DNA from 4 places in the Nonomuraea sp. NPDC049504 genome. Region 1 is predicted to be linked to each of the others. Evidence: riboswitches for the same ligand, from Rfam matches in the RefSeq annotation. Region 1 holds a riboswitch; each other region holds the start of a gene.
The links. A riboswitch is a leader RNA that binds a small molecule or an ion and turns the genes downstream of it on or off. The one in region 1 is predicted to bind thiamine pyrophosphate.
Positions count from the first base shown of each region.

Region 2: linked by a shared signal. The riboswitch ahead of AB0K28_RS49305 (FAD-dependent oxidoreductase) and the one ahead of thiC (phosphomethylpyrimidine synthase ThiC) in region 1 are both predicted to bind thiamine pyrophosphate.
Region 3: linked by a shared signal. The riboswitch ahead of thiD (bifunctional hydroxymethylpyrimidine kinase/phosphomethylpyrimidine kinase) and the one ahead of thiC (phosphomethylpyrimidine synthase ThiC) in region 1 are both predicted to bind thiamine pyrophosphate.
Region 4: linked by a shared signal. The riboswitch ahead of AB0K28_RS12450 (cytosine permease) and the one ahead of thiC (phosphomethylpyrimidine synthase ThiC) in region 1 are both predicted to bind thiamine pyrophosphate.

Region 1 is NZ_JBFAPT010000002.1:635,003-638,183, forward strand. Features, by position in the region: gene AB0K28_RS06115 (cellulose binding domain-containing protein) at 1-106, opposite strand, end outside; gene AB0K28_RS06120 (universal stress protein) at 215-1,054, opposite strand; gene AB0K28_RS06125 (hypothetical protein) at 1,064-1,414, opposite strand; TPP riboswitch at 1,505-1,617, shown strand; gene thiC (phosphomethylpyrimidine synthase ThiC) at 1,610-3,154, shown strand; gene AB0K28_RS06135 (SDR family oxidoreductase) at 3,179-3,181, opposite strand, start outside.
Region 2 is NZ_JBFAPT010000052.1:6,458-9,638, forward strand. Features, by position in the region: gene AB0K28_RS49295 (Rv2175c family DNA-binding protein) at 1-333, opposite strand, end outside; gene AB0K28_RS49300 (FAD-dependent oxidoreductase) at 364-1,533, opposite strand; TPP riboswitch at 1,587-1,703, shown strand; gene AB0K28_RS49305 (FAD-dependent oxidoreductase) at 1,694-2,872, shown strand; gene thiS (sulfur carrier protein ThiS) at 2,869-3,069, shown strand; gene AB0K28_RS49315 (thiazole synthase) at 3,110-3,181, shown strand, end outside.
Region 3 is NZ_JBFAPT010000021.1:31,546-34,726, reverse strand. Features, by position in the region: gene AB0K28_RS33745 (M28 family peptidase) at 1-248, shown strand, start outside; gene AB0K28_RS33740 (ATP-dependent DNA ligase) at 468-1,412, opposite strand; TPP riboswitch at 1,470-1,565, shown strand; gene thiD (bifunctional hydroxymethylpyrimidine kinase/phosphomethylpyrimidine kinase) at 1,553-2,362, shown strand; gene AB0K28_RS33730 (TenA family protein) at 2,393-3,067, shown strand; gene AB0K28_RS33725 (carbon starvation CstA family protein) at 3,071-3,181, opposite strand, start outside.
Region 4 is NZ_JBFAPT010000005.1:219,294-222,474, reverse strand. Features, by position in the region: gene AB0K28_RS12465 (GPP34 family phosphoprotein) at 1-566, opposite strand, end outside; gene AB0K28_RS12460 (DNA-formamidopyrimidine glycosylase family protein) at 636-1,514, shown strand; gene AB0K28_RS12455 (rhodanese-like domain-containing protein) at 1,560-1,883, shown strand; TPP riboswitch at 1,937-2,052, shown strand; gene AB0K28_RS12450 (cytosine permease) at 2,042-3,181, shown strand, end outside.

The DNA of each region.
Region 1 (3,181 bases):
CGAGCGGCATGATGCGTACGGCCGCCGCCTCGGCCGGCGTCGTCGCGAACAGCACGGCCGCGATCACGGTCACCATCCCCGCCAGCACGGCGCCGATTGCGCGCATCGTCCGATCTCCCGTCGTCAGCCTGCGCAGATCGTAAGGAGCGGCAGGCGGAACGGGGAAGCTGAAGGTCAGGACCGCGGGCATGAGCTGCGGGGACGCATGTAACTTTCAGGCGGCGGCGCGTACCACCGCCAGCGGGCAGGGCGCATGGTGCAGCATGGCCTGGCTGATGGATCCGATGAGCATGCCGGCGAGCTGTCCGCGCCCGCGCGAGCCCACCACCAGCAGCTCGGCCCCGGCCGCCGCCTCCTTCAGCACGTCCACGGGATGCCCGTGCACGATCTCGGCGACGGCCTCGACGCGGGGATGCCGGGCGCGGTACGGCGACAGCGCCTCGTGCAGCGCCCGCAGGTGGCCCTGCTCGCTCTCGGGGTCGGCCGGCCCGAAGCCGCCCGGCTGGGGCCAGGCCCACGCCTGGACCACCCGCAGCCGCGCCCCGCGCAGCTCGGCCTCGGCGAAGGCGAACTCCAGGGCCTGCTCGGCGCACTCGGACAGGTCGGTGCCCGCCACCACCTCGCCGGGCGTGGCGGGGCGGTCGCGGACGAGGACGACGTTCGTCTCGGCGTGCGCGACGACCCCGTACGCGACCGAGCCGACCAGCAGCCCGCGCACGCCGCCGATGCCGCTGCTGCCGACGACCAGCAGCTCGGCGTCGGCGGCGGCCTTGAGCAGGGCCGCGCGGGGATCGCCGGGGAGCAGGACGGTCTCCACACGCACCTGGGGCCGCTCGCGCAGCGCGCGGTCCTTGGCGGAGGTGAGCACGGTGCGCGCTTCCTCGCGCATCCACCGCGCCACCTCGGCGTAACGGACGGGCTGGTCCTCCTCGCACACCCACTTGGGCACGACGTGCGCGACGGTCAGCGGAACCTGGCGCAGCACGGCCTCGGTGGCGGCCCAGCCGGCCGCCTCCAGGCCGGCACGGGAGCCGTCCACACCTACGATGATCAACTCGGCTCCTCAGGACGCGGTGTAGCACTCCACCTCGGCGCGGCGGAACGACAGTCCCACGGCCTCGGAGTCGCGGACGCACGCGCGCTCCGCCTTGCTGAGCTTGAGCGTGCCGCAGACGGTCACGCCGGAGTAGGTACGGCAGTCGAGCGACGGATCGGTACGGCCGACGCGATAGAGCTCTCTGACGTTCTTGCGGCACTTGGCCTTACCGGTATCGGAGTAGCGGCACTGGGCCAGCAGGGTGTCGAACTGCTCCTGACTGACCTCGTGCTGTTGCATGCCGTCCCCGGCGGCGGCGGTGGCGCCGGATGCGGCCATCACGACGAGTAGTCCTGCGACAGCGGCGATTCTCATCATGTTTCCCCTGATGGGGTCCGTACCGCTGAGAAGCCCCGCCAAACCTTTTCGCCCTGGTTTGGGATCCAGCCCCGCGTGGGTACGATCACCGCCGTCCAACGCGGGAGCCCGGTGGAGACCGGGCTGAGAGGACGGCTGCCAGCCGCCGACCGCCAGAACCTGCTCCGGGTAATGCCGGCGAAGGGAGTTTGCGCGATGACTGACGCGCGCTTTTCCAAGATCTACAGCGGCGAGCTGCGGGTGCCGATGCGGCAGGTGAACCTGTCGAACGGCACGGCGGTGACGCTGTACGACACCTCGGGCCCGTACACCGACCCCTCCTACGAGCCCGACCTGCGGCGGGGCCTGCCGCGCCGCCGGGCCGAGTGGATCGAGGAGCGGCGGGCCGCCGGGCACCCGGTCACCCAGGTCGGCTGCGCGCGGCGCGGGCTGGTGACCAAGGAGATGGAGTTCGTCGCGGTCCGCGAGGGCGTCACGCCGGAGTTCGTACGGGACGAGGTCGCGGCCGGCCGGGCCATCATCCCCGCGAACGTCAACCACCCCGAGACCGAGCCCATGATCATCGGCCGCAACTTCCTCGTGAAGATCAACGCCAACATCGGCAACTCCGCGGTCACCTCCTCCATCGAGGAGGAGGTCGAGAAGATGACCTGGGCCACCCGCTGGGGCGCCGACACGATCATGGACCTGTCCACCGGCGACGACATCCACGAGACCCGCGAGTGGATCCTGCGCAACTCCCCGGTCCCGGTCGGCACCGTGCCGATCTACCAGGCGCTGGAGAAGGTCAAGGGCCGGCCGGAGGAGCTGTCGTGGGAGGTCTTCCGCGACACCCTGATCGAGCAGTGCGAGCAGGGCGTGGACTACGTGACCGTGCACGCGGGCGTGCGGCTCGCGCACGTGCCGCTCACCGTGCGCCGCAAGACCGGCATCGTCTCGCGCGGCGGCTCGATCATGGCCGCCTGGTGCCTCGCGCACCACCGCGAGAGCTTCCTGTACGAGAACTTCGCCGAGATGTGCGAGATCCTGGCCCGCTACGACGTGTCGTTCTCGCTCGGCGACGGCCTGCGGCCCGGTTCGATCGCCGACGCCAACGACGAGGCCCAGTTCGCCGAGCTGCGCACGCTGGGCGAGCTGACCGTGATCGCGCGCGAGCACGACGTGCAGGTCATGATCGAGGGCCCTGGACACGTGCCCATGCACAAGATCAAGGAGAACGTCGACCTGCAGCGCGAGCTGTGCGACGACGCCCCCTTCTACACCCTCGGCCCGCTCGTCACCGACGTCGCGCCCGGCTACGACCACATCACCTCGGGCATCGGGGCCGCCATGATCGGCTGGTTCGGCACCGCCATGCTCTGCTACGTCACCCCCAAGGAGCACCTCGGCCTGCCGGACAAGGACGACGTGAAGACCGGCGTGATCACGTACAAGATCGCCGCGCACGCCGCTGACCTGGCCAAGGGGCACCCGAAGGCGCAGGAGTGGGACGACGCGCTGTCCGACGCGCGCTTCGAGTTCCGCTGGGAGGACCAGTTCGACCTCTCGCTCGACCCCGACACGGCCCGCGCCTTCCACGACGAGACGCTGCCCGCCGCGCCCGCCAAGACCGCGCACTTCTGCTCGATGTGCGGCCCCAAGTTCTGCTCGATGCGGATCAGCCACGACATCAGGCGGGCCGGTTTCGAGGAGAAGGCCGCCGAGTTCCGTCGCCTCGGCGGCACGATCTACGTGGAGTGACGCCACCAAGTGCCCAGGCCGCGGCTA
Region 2 (3,181 bases), on a different contig from region 1:
ACGGCCCGCCCTGATCGCCTCGATGGGCGAGCCTGGCAGTGACTCGTCGGGGGTGAAGAGCCAGCGCAGCGCCTCGACGTCGTCGTAGCCGGCGTCCTGGAGCACGGTGAGCGTGCCTGGCAGGCCCTTCATCACGTCCTTTCCGTCGAGGAACACCGCGGGCACCTGTGGCCCGCCGCTGCCACGGCGCACGCCGAGCAGCTTGTGGTCCTTCAGGAGTTGCTTGGCCCGCCCGATCGAGAGATCGAGGCGTGAGGCCACTTCGGGGAGGGTGAGCCACTCGTCGACGAGCTGGTCGGTCTCCCGGTCGATCTGTGCAACAGAAAGCGTCACGAAACCACAACTACCACATGCCGTCCTTGCTCAAACAACACAATCTCGTAGGGCCACTTGTGGATCTACCAGGCGTTCCGTGTCCAGCCGGTGACCCGCCTCGATGATGCGCCGGCCCTGCACGAGATCGCGCGGCCGGTCCACGGCCAGCACCGCGGCAAGCCTATCGTCCGCCGTGAGCCAGACGGCCGACCACTTGCCCTCGGGCTCGCCCCGGTGCACGATCCGCTCGCCCGACGCGTGGTGGCCGGCGTATTGGAGCATGTGGCCGAACTGCTCCGACCAGAAGTACGGCACCGGGTCGTAGACCGCCTCCTCCCCCATCAGCGTCGCGGCGGCGACCTCGGGGGCGTTGATCGCGGTGTCCCAGTGCTCGACCCTGAGGCGGGCGCCCCAGCGGCGCGACCACCAGGCGGCGCAGTCGCCCACCGCGACCACGCCGGGCAGCGAGGTGCGCAGGTGCTCGTCGGTGACGACGCCGTTGTGCAGGTCGATGTCGGCGTCGGCCAGCCACTCGACGGCCGGGCGCACGCCGATGCCGGTGACGACGACGTGGGACTCGACGAACTCGCCGCCCACCAGGCGGACGCCGCCCTCGTCGACCGACTCGACCATGGTGCCGAGGCGCAGGTCGATGCCGTCGTACCAGGGGATCGTGCGGGCGCCGAGCTCCGTGCCAATCGCGCTGGCGAGCGGGGCCTGGGCGGCCTCGATGACCGTCACCGCGCAGCCCGCGCGGCGGGCCGCCGTCGCCACCTCGGCGCCGATCCAGCCCGCGCCGATGACCGTGACCCGCGCGCCCGGGACGAGCATCACGCGCAGCTCGTGGGCGTCGTCGAGGGTGCGCAGGACGTGCTGAGGGCCGTCGCCCGGCAGCCTGATCGGGTCGGCGCCGGTCGCGATGACCAGGCCGTCGTAGTCGAGCTCGCCCTCGGTGGTCTCCACGACGCCCGCGCGCAGCGACTTCGCCGCGACCCCTGGACGGAAGTCGACCTGGAGCCGCTCGAGGTCGGTGTCGATGAAGCTGGTGTCGGCGTCGCCCTTGAGCACCGCCTTCGACAGCGGCGGGCGGTCGTAGGGGCGATGGCGCTCCTGGCCCAGCAGCGTCAGGCGACCGGCATAGCCGCGCCCGCGCAGGGCCTCCACCGTGCGCACTCCCGACAGTCCCGCTCCCACCACCACGACATGCTCCACGGTCATGACCATAACGGGGGCGGTGCGTGGACCCGGCACCGAGGCCGTAGGCTGTGGACGGAAAGACGCGCGGGAGTCCGGCCGTGACCGGGCTGAGAGGAAGGCTGCAGCGGGCCTTCGACCGCAAGACACCTGATCCGGATCATGCCGGCGAAGGGAGCGGATCATGGATGTGATCGTGGGCGGCGGGGTCGTCGGGCTGTCCGTGGCCTGGCGGCTGGCGCGCGAGGGGCGGCCGGTCACCGTCGTCGACCCGGCACCCGCCTCCGGGGCCTCCCACGCGGCCGCCGGGATGCTGGCGCCGGTCAGCGAGGTCACCTACACCGAGGCGCCGCTGCTGCGGCTGGGCGTCGCGGCCCTGCGCCGCTGGCCCGCCTTCGCCAGCGCCCTGGCCGAGGACGCCGCCCTTCCACCCGCTGGGCCCGAAGAGGTGGGCGGGCTGGATCTGCGGGCCGAGGGGACGCTGGACGTGGCGTTCGGGGCCGATGACATGGCGGCGCTCGATGAGCTGGCCGCGTTCATGGAGAAGCTGGACCTGCCGGTCGAGCGGCTGACCGGGCGCGAGTGCCGGCGGCTTGAGCCGATGCTGGCCCCGTCGGTGCGCGGCGGGCTGCTGGCGCCGGGCGACGCGTGGGTGAACCCGCGCCGGGTGACGGCGGCGCTGCTGGCCGCCCTGGAGCGGCGCGGCGTCCCCGTCGTGCGGGCCCGCGTGAGCGAGCTGGTCCGCACGGACGGCGCCGTCACCGGTGTCCGCCTCGCCGAGCCGCCCGCCGTACCCGGTGAAGGCCGCGGTTCCGCACCCCTCGCCGCCACGGGCGGACGAGCCGGAGGTGAGGTGCTGGCGGCCGGGCGGGTGGTGCTGGCGGCCGGGGCGTGGAGCGGTGAGCTGGCGGAGGTGCCGGTGCGGCCGGTCAAGGGCCAGATCATGCGCCTGCGCTCGCCGCAGCCGCTGCTCACCCGCTGCGTACGCGGCACCGTCCACGGCTCGCCGGTCTACCTCGTCCCCCGGGGCGACGGCGAGCTGGTGGTCGGCGCCACCCAGGAGGAGCTGGGCTACGACACGAGGGTGACCGCGGGCGGCCTGTACGAGCTGCTGCGCGACGCCAGGGAGCTGGTGCCCGGCGTCACCGAGCTGGAGGTCGCCGACGTGGTGGCGGGGCTGCGTCCCGGCACGCCCGACAACCTGCCGGTGATCGGTCCCGGCAGGACGCCGGGGCTGACGTACGCGACGGGACACCACCGGGGCGGGGTGCTGATGGCCCCGCTGACGGCGGCCATCCTGATGGGCGAGGAGAGCGAGCTGGCGGCCCTGTGCTCGCCGGGGAGGTTTCAGGAAATTTCATGATTATTACCATCAACGGGTCCGCGCACGAGCTGGCCGACGGCACCACCGTGGCGCAGGCCGTGCGTACGCTGACGACGGCCACCACCGGAGTGGCCGTGGCCGTGAACGACGAGGTGGTCACCCGCGGCGCCTGGGAGACGACGGCGCTCAGCGACCGTGACCGCGTGGAGGTGCTGACGGCGGTGCAAGGTGGATGAGCTGATCATCGCCGGCGAGAAGTTCTCCTCCCGGCTCATCATGGGCACCGGCGGCGCCCCTTCGCTGGAGGTGCTGGACCAGGCGCTGGCGGCGTCCGGCACCGAGCTGACC
Region 3 (3,181 bases), on a different contig from region 1:
ACTACCTGGCGCACGGCTCGAACTCCTCCAGCGCCGACTACCTGCGCGTCCGCGTCGTCGGCAGCACCACGACGACCGTGCTCGACCAGCCCGGCGCCGCCACCAACCGCAACGGCGCCTGGACCACCGCGACGGCGAGCCTGAACGCCTACGCGGGCCAGACCGTCCGCATCCTCATCGACGCCGCCGACGCCTCAGGCGCCTCCCTCGTGGAGGCCGGCGTGGACGACGTCACCATCACCCGCTGACCGCGACCGGGGCGAGACTGCTCTCGCCCCGGCGAAGCGGGCTACGGGGCGGGCTACGGGGCAGTGCGTGGCGGTGCGTGGCGGGATGCCGCGCACGTCGAAGGCCAAGCGAGCCGTCGAGCGCCCTCCGCGCCGGTGAAGACTGCCGCCGGCCGGGATGCCGGCCGGGATGCCGGCCGCGCCGCCAGCCGCGGGCGGGCGGCCCGGCGCGGCGGGCGGCTAATCGGCGCGGCGGGCGCGGGCGCGGCGCTTGCCCTCGTGCATCGCCTGCACGCGCGCCACCGGGATCGTGTGCCCCTCCTCGACGAGGTCGGCGGGCAGCGCCTGCGGCGCCGGCATGTGCTCGGCCCACGGGTCGCCCTCACCCAGCCGCTCGACAGCGGTGCGGATGGTGAACTCGCCAGGCCGGACGCCGTCGAGCTCGTCCCACGCCACGGGGAACGAGACGGGCACGCCGGGCCGGATCCGCGGGCTGTAGGCGGCCGCCACCGTCGCGCCGCCCGCCCGCGTGGAGTCGAGGAACACCTTGCCCTCGCGGTCCTCCCTGATGAACGCGGTGGTGGCCAGCGAAGGGTCCAGCCGCTCGGCGCGGGCGGCCAGCGCCCGGGTGGCGGCGGCCAGGTCGTCCATCGCGGTGCCCGGCACGACGGGCACGAACACGTGCACCCCCTTGGCCCCGCTGGTCTTGACGGCCCCGGCCAGCCCGCAGTCGGCGAGCGCCTGCCTGACGAGGTGCGCGCCCCGGACGGCCGGCGCGAAGGAGTCATGCTCGGGCGGGTCGAGGTCGAGCACCATGTGCGTGGGGTGCTCACCGGCGTAGAGCGCCGGGTGGTATTCGACGGCCCGCTGGTTGGCGAACCAGAGCAGCGTCCTGCGGTCGTCGCACAGCGCGTACGTGACCTGCCGCCGCGAGGAGTCCGCCCACACGGTCACCGACCGCACCCAGTCGGGAGCGTATTTGGGCAGGTTCTTCTGCATGAACGGCTCCTGCCCTGGGCGTACCCGGATGACCGAGAGCGGCCGGTCGCGCAGCACGGGCACCATCCGGCCCGCGACCGCGTCGAGGTAGTCGACCAGGTCCCGTTTCGTGGCGTCGGCGCCGTCGAAGAGGGGCTGGTCGAGGTTGGTCAGGGAGACCCCGTCGCGCGTCTCGTCAGCGGCCACCCGCCCTACGATGCCCACACTCGAACGTGTGGTCAACAACCCGGCCTGTTAGAGTGAGCCGTTGACGCGGGGTGCCCGGAAAGCCGGGCTGAGATCACACCCGTCGAACCTGATCTAGTTCGCACTAGCGAAGGGACGTCATGGCAGCGAACGCCGTACCCAAGGTCCTGACCATCGCGGGCACCGACCCGAGTGGCGGGGCCGGCATCCAGGGCGACCTCAAGACCTTCTCCGCGCTCGGCGCGTACGGCATGACGGTCGTCACCGCGCTCGTGGCGCAGACCACGACGGGCGTGACCGGCATCCACGAGGTGCCGGCCGCGTTCGTGGCCCAGCAGCTCGACACCCTGCTCACCGACGTGCCCGCCGACGCCGTGAAGATCGGCATGCTGGGCGACGCCGACCTGATCAAGGCGGTGGCGGCGGCGCTCGACACGTACCGGCCGCCTCATGTCGTGCTCGACCCCGTCATGGTCGCCAAGAGCGGCGACCGGCTGCTGCCCGCCGACGCGGTGAGCGAGCTGCGCCGCACGCTGCTGCCGCGCGCCGACCTCATCACCCCCAATCTGCCCGAGGCGGCCGACCTGCTCGGCGAGCCGCAGGCGAGCGGGCTGCCCGAGATGCACGCGCAGGCGGCCAGGCTGCGCGCGCTCGGCGCCCGGCAGGTGCTGCTCAAGGGCGGCCACCTCGACGGCGACACCTGCGTCGATGTGCTGGCCACCCCCGAGGGCACGATCGAGCTGGCCGCGCCGCGGGTGCCGACACGCAACACCCATGGCACGGGCTGCACGCTGTCCTCGGCGATCGCGGCGCTGCGGCCCCGCCACGACGACTGGCCGAGTGCGGTGCGCGCCGCGAAGGACTACCTGACGCAGGCGTTGCGCGCCGCCGACTCGCTGGGGGTCGGCCACGGCCACGGCCCCGTCCACCACTTCCACAACGCCTGGTAACCCCGCCCCCTTCTTCGCGAAAGAGACGCGATGTTCTGCGATGACATCTGGCAGCGCACGTCCGAGCTGATGCGCGCCATCCACGAGCACCCCTTCGTGACGGCACTCGGCGACGGCTCGCTCGACCGTGAGACGTTCGCCTTCTACATGGTGCAGGACGCCCGCTACCTCGAGGCGTTCTCGAAGGCGCTGGCGGCCGCCTCGGTCCGCGCCGACGACTCCGACGAGGCGGCGTTCTGGGCCATGAGCGCGCACACCGCGCTGGTCGCCGAGCGCGAGCTGCACTCCGGCTACATCGAGGAGCTGGGCGCGGCCGTCAAGGGCATCGTGACCTCGCCGACGTGCCTGGCGTACTCGTCGTTCCTGCAGGCCACGGCCCTGTCGGCGCCCTACCCGGTGATCGCGGCGGCGGTGCTGCCGTGCTTCTGGATCTACCAGGACGTCGGCACCGCGCTGCTCGCCAAGGCCGGCGACGACCCCGCGCACCCGTACGCGAAGTGGATCTCCACCTACTCCGACCCCGGGTTCGCCGCCTCCGTCGAGCGGGCCAAGGCCATCACCGACCGGCTCGCCGCCGCCTCCCTCCCTGACACCCGTGAGGCGATGGCGCAGGCGTACGGGCGGGCGGCGGCGTACGAGTGGATGTTCTGGGACAGCGCGTGGCGGCGCGAGGGCTGGCCCACGGCCGCCTGGCTCGCCCCCTGACCGTCACGGCGACTTCGCCATCAGCTCCTTCTCCTCGCGGGTGGCGATGAGCCCCGACGGCGCCACGATCGTCGACTCCTGGAACGGCGCCTCCGTGTCGGGCAGCGGCTCGCG
Region 4 (3,181 bases), on a different contig from region 1:
ACCGCGTCCGCCACCCAGTCGCCCTTGGCGAGCTCCTTGACGCGGGCCTTGCCGGCGTCGGGGAACGCCTTGCGGTCGAGCCCGGCCGCCTTGGCCAGCGCGATCAGGGCGGTCGTGCGGGGGTCGGGGGTGGCGCCCGCGAGCACGGCCGTCATCCGCTCCCTGATGTCGGCCTCGACGGCGGAGTCCAGCTCGGGCCAGCGGGTGACCGTGAAGATGCCGAGCGCCTTGGTGCGCTCTCTGGCCAGCACGCCGGTGTTGGCCAGGCGGGTGAGCAGGCGGTCGCGCAGGTCGTCCGTCTGCAGCTTGCGCACCCACCACTCCGGGGTGCGCGCCTTGTCGTTCGCGATGCGTTCCAGCGCGGCGTCCAGCTCCCGGTCGCCGACGGGGTCGGGCGTGGCGACGGCCAGCTTCTTGCCGTCCTTGGTGACGCGGCCGGCCAACGCCAGCTCGGCCAGGATGCCGCCGGAGAGCGCCAGGTCGAGCGTGGCCGCGTTGATGAGGAGCTTGCCTTTGTCCTCGCTGAGTGCCAGGAGGAGGAGCTCTTCTGCGATCGTCACGGTCATGCACTTGACCTTAACGACCCGATGGCTCCCGTTCTGGGGACAGTTCCGTGCGGGCCGTACTCTGGGGGCATGCCCGAACTTCCCGAAGTCGAGTCGCTCACCCACTTCCTGCGTGAGCGGGCCGTGGGCCGCGCGATCGCGGGGATCGACGTGGTGGCCATCCAGGCGCTCAAGACGTTCGACCCGCCCGTCACCTCGCTCGGCGGGCTGACCGTCACCGGTGTGAGCAGGCACGGCAAGTTCCTCGACCTCGACTGCGACGGGCTGCATCTGATCATCCACCTGGCCCGCGCCGGGTGGCTGCGCTGGCGCGACGACCTGTCGGGGGCCAAGCCGGTGCGGCCGGGGAAGGGGCCGCTGGCCGTACGCGTGCGGCTGGCGCCCGACGACGAGGGGCTGGCGCCCGGGTTCGAGCTGACGGAGGCGGGGACACAGAAGCGCCTCGCCGTCTATGTCACGAAAAATCCGGACGAGGTGCCCGGCATCGCCGCCCTCGGCCCCGACCCGATGGCCGAGTCGTTCACCGTCGAGGCGCTCAAGCGCATCGTGGGCGGCAAGCGCACCCAGATCAAGGGCCTGCTGCGCGACCAGAAGGTGATCGCCGGCATCGGCAACGCCTACTCCGACGAGGTGCTGCACGCCGCCAAGATGTCGCCCTTCAAGATCGCCGCGACGCTGACCGACGCGCAGCTCGCCGACCTGCACGAGGCCATCGTGACCACGCTGCGCGACGCGGTCGAGCGCGCGCACGGGCTCGCGGCCAAGGATCTCAAGGCGGAGAAGAAGTCGGGGCTGCGGGTGCACAACCGTGCGGGGCAGCCGTGCGACGTGTGCGGCGACACGATCAGGGAGGTCTCGTTCGCCGACTCCTCGCTGCAGTACTGCCCGACCTGCCAGACCGGCGGCAAGCCGCTGGCCGACCGCCGCCTGTCCAAGCTGCTCAAGTAGGTGCGGGCGTCCGGTGCACGGCTTCGGGCACGCCATGATGGAGTCATGACCGTTCCTGAGATCGAGGCCAGTGCCGTGCCCGCAGACGCTTACCTGCTCGACGTCCGCGAGCAGGACGAATGGCTGGCGGGCCACGCGCCGCAGGCCGTCCACATCCCCATGACGCAGATCCAGGGCCGGGTGGAGGAGGTCCCCGGCGACCGCACGGTCTATGTCGTCTGCCGGGTGGGCGGCCGGTCGCTGCAGGTCGCCGCGTGGCTCAACCAGCTCGGACGCGAGGCGGTCAACGTCGGCGGCGGCATGCAGTCGTGGGAGGCCGCGCAGAAGCCGATGGTCAGCGAGACGGGCCAGGAGCCTTTTGTGGCGTAAGTCGCCCACTATGGCGATTTGACCCTCTCTAAGGCAAGATAAGGGCGCAAACTACAGATCGTCGCGGGAGCTCGGGGTCGCCGGGCTGAGAGGGCAGCAATGCATCCGCTGCCGACCGCCTGAACCTGTCCGGGTAATGCCGGCGTAGGGAGTGTGCGATGTCGCACGGCGTCGAAGAAGTTCCGCTGACCCTCGAAGGCGAGGCGCCCAAGACCCTGGGCGTGCTCGATCAGGGCGCGCTCTGGGCCAACCTCGGGGTCAGCCTCCTCGGCTTCTCCGGAGCGCTGCTGCTGCTCGACCCGCTGGGCAATGCGCCGCTCACTCTCGCGGCGGCGCTGGTCGCCACCGTGGTGGGCAGCCTGATCGGCACCGCCATGGTGGGCCTGTCGGCCATCCCGGGCACGCGCACCGGCAAGCCGGCCATGGTGCTGCTGCGCGGGCTGTTCGGGGCCAGGATCTCCTACGTCCCGACCTTGCTGAACATCATCCAGATGATCGGCTGGGGGGCCTTCGAGCTGTGGGTGATCGCCAAGGGGGCCGGCGCGATCTTCCCGTCGGTGCCGTACCAGGTGTGGGTGCTCGTCGCGGGCGTCCTGACGGCGGCGCTGACCGTCTGGCCGCTCGGCTCGATCCGGCTGCTGCGCCGCTACGTCACCGTCGGCGTCATCGTGGCGATGGTCTGGTTCGCGGTGTTCTTCCTGCGCGAGGCCCCCTCACCCGAGGGCGGGAGCTGGACGGCCTTCCCCGCCGCCGTCGACTACGTGATCGCGCTGTCGGTGTCGTGGGTGCCGATGGCGGCCGACTTCGCCCGCCACTCGCGGTCGGGACGCGCCGCGTTCACCGGCGTGGTCGGCGGCTACACGCTGGCCCAGGTGGCCTGCCTGGGGCTCGGCGTCTACGCGGTGGCCCTGGCGGGCGCCGACGGCGTGCTGGCCGACGCGACGTCGGTCTTCACGCCGTTCGTGGCGGTGCCGCTGGGCGCGCTGTTCTTCGGCATCCTGGTGCTGCGCGAGACCGACCAGTCCTTCGCCAACGTCTACTCCACCACCATGTCGCTGCAGAACCTCATGCCGCGGGTGGACCGCCGGATCCTCTCGACCGCCATCGGCGTGGTGACGGTCGTGATCGCGCTCTTCGCGGACGTCAACTCCTACGGCGTGTTCCTCGGCGTGATCGGCGCCGTGTTCGTGCCGATGTTCGCGGTGCTCGCGGTCGACTACTTCGTGCTGCGCCGCGGCGAGGGCTGGAACACCGCCGAGGACGCACCGTCGCGCTGGTCAATGCTGGTGCCCTGGGCG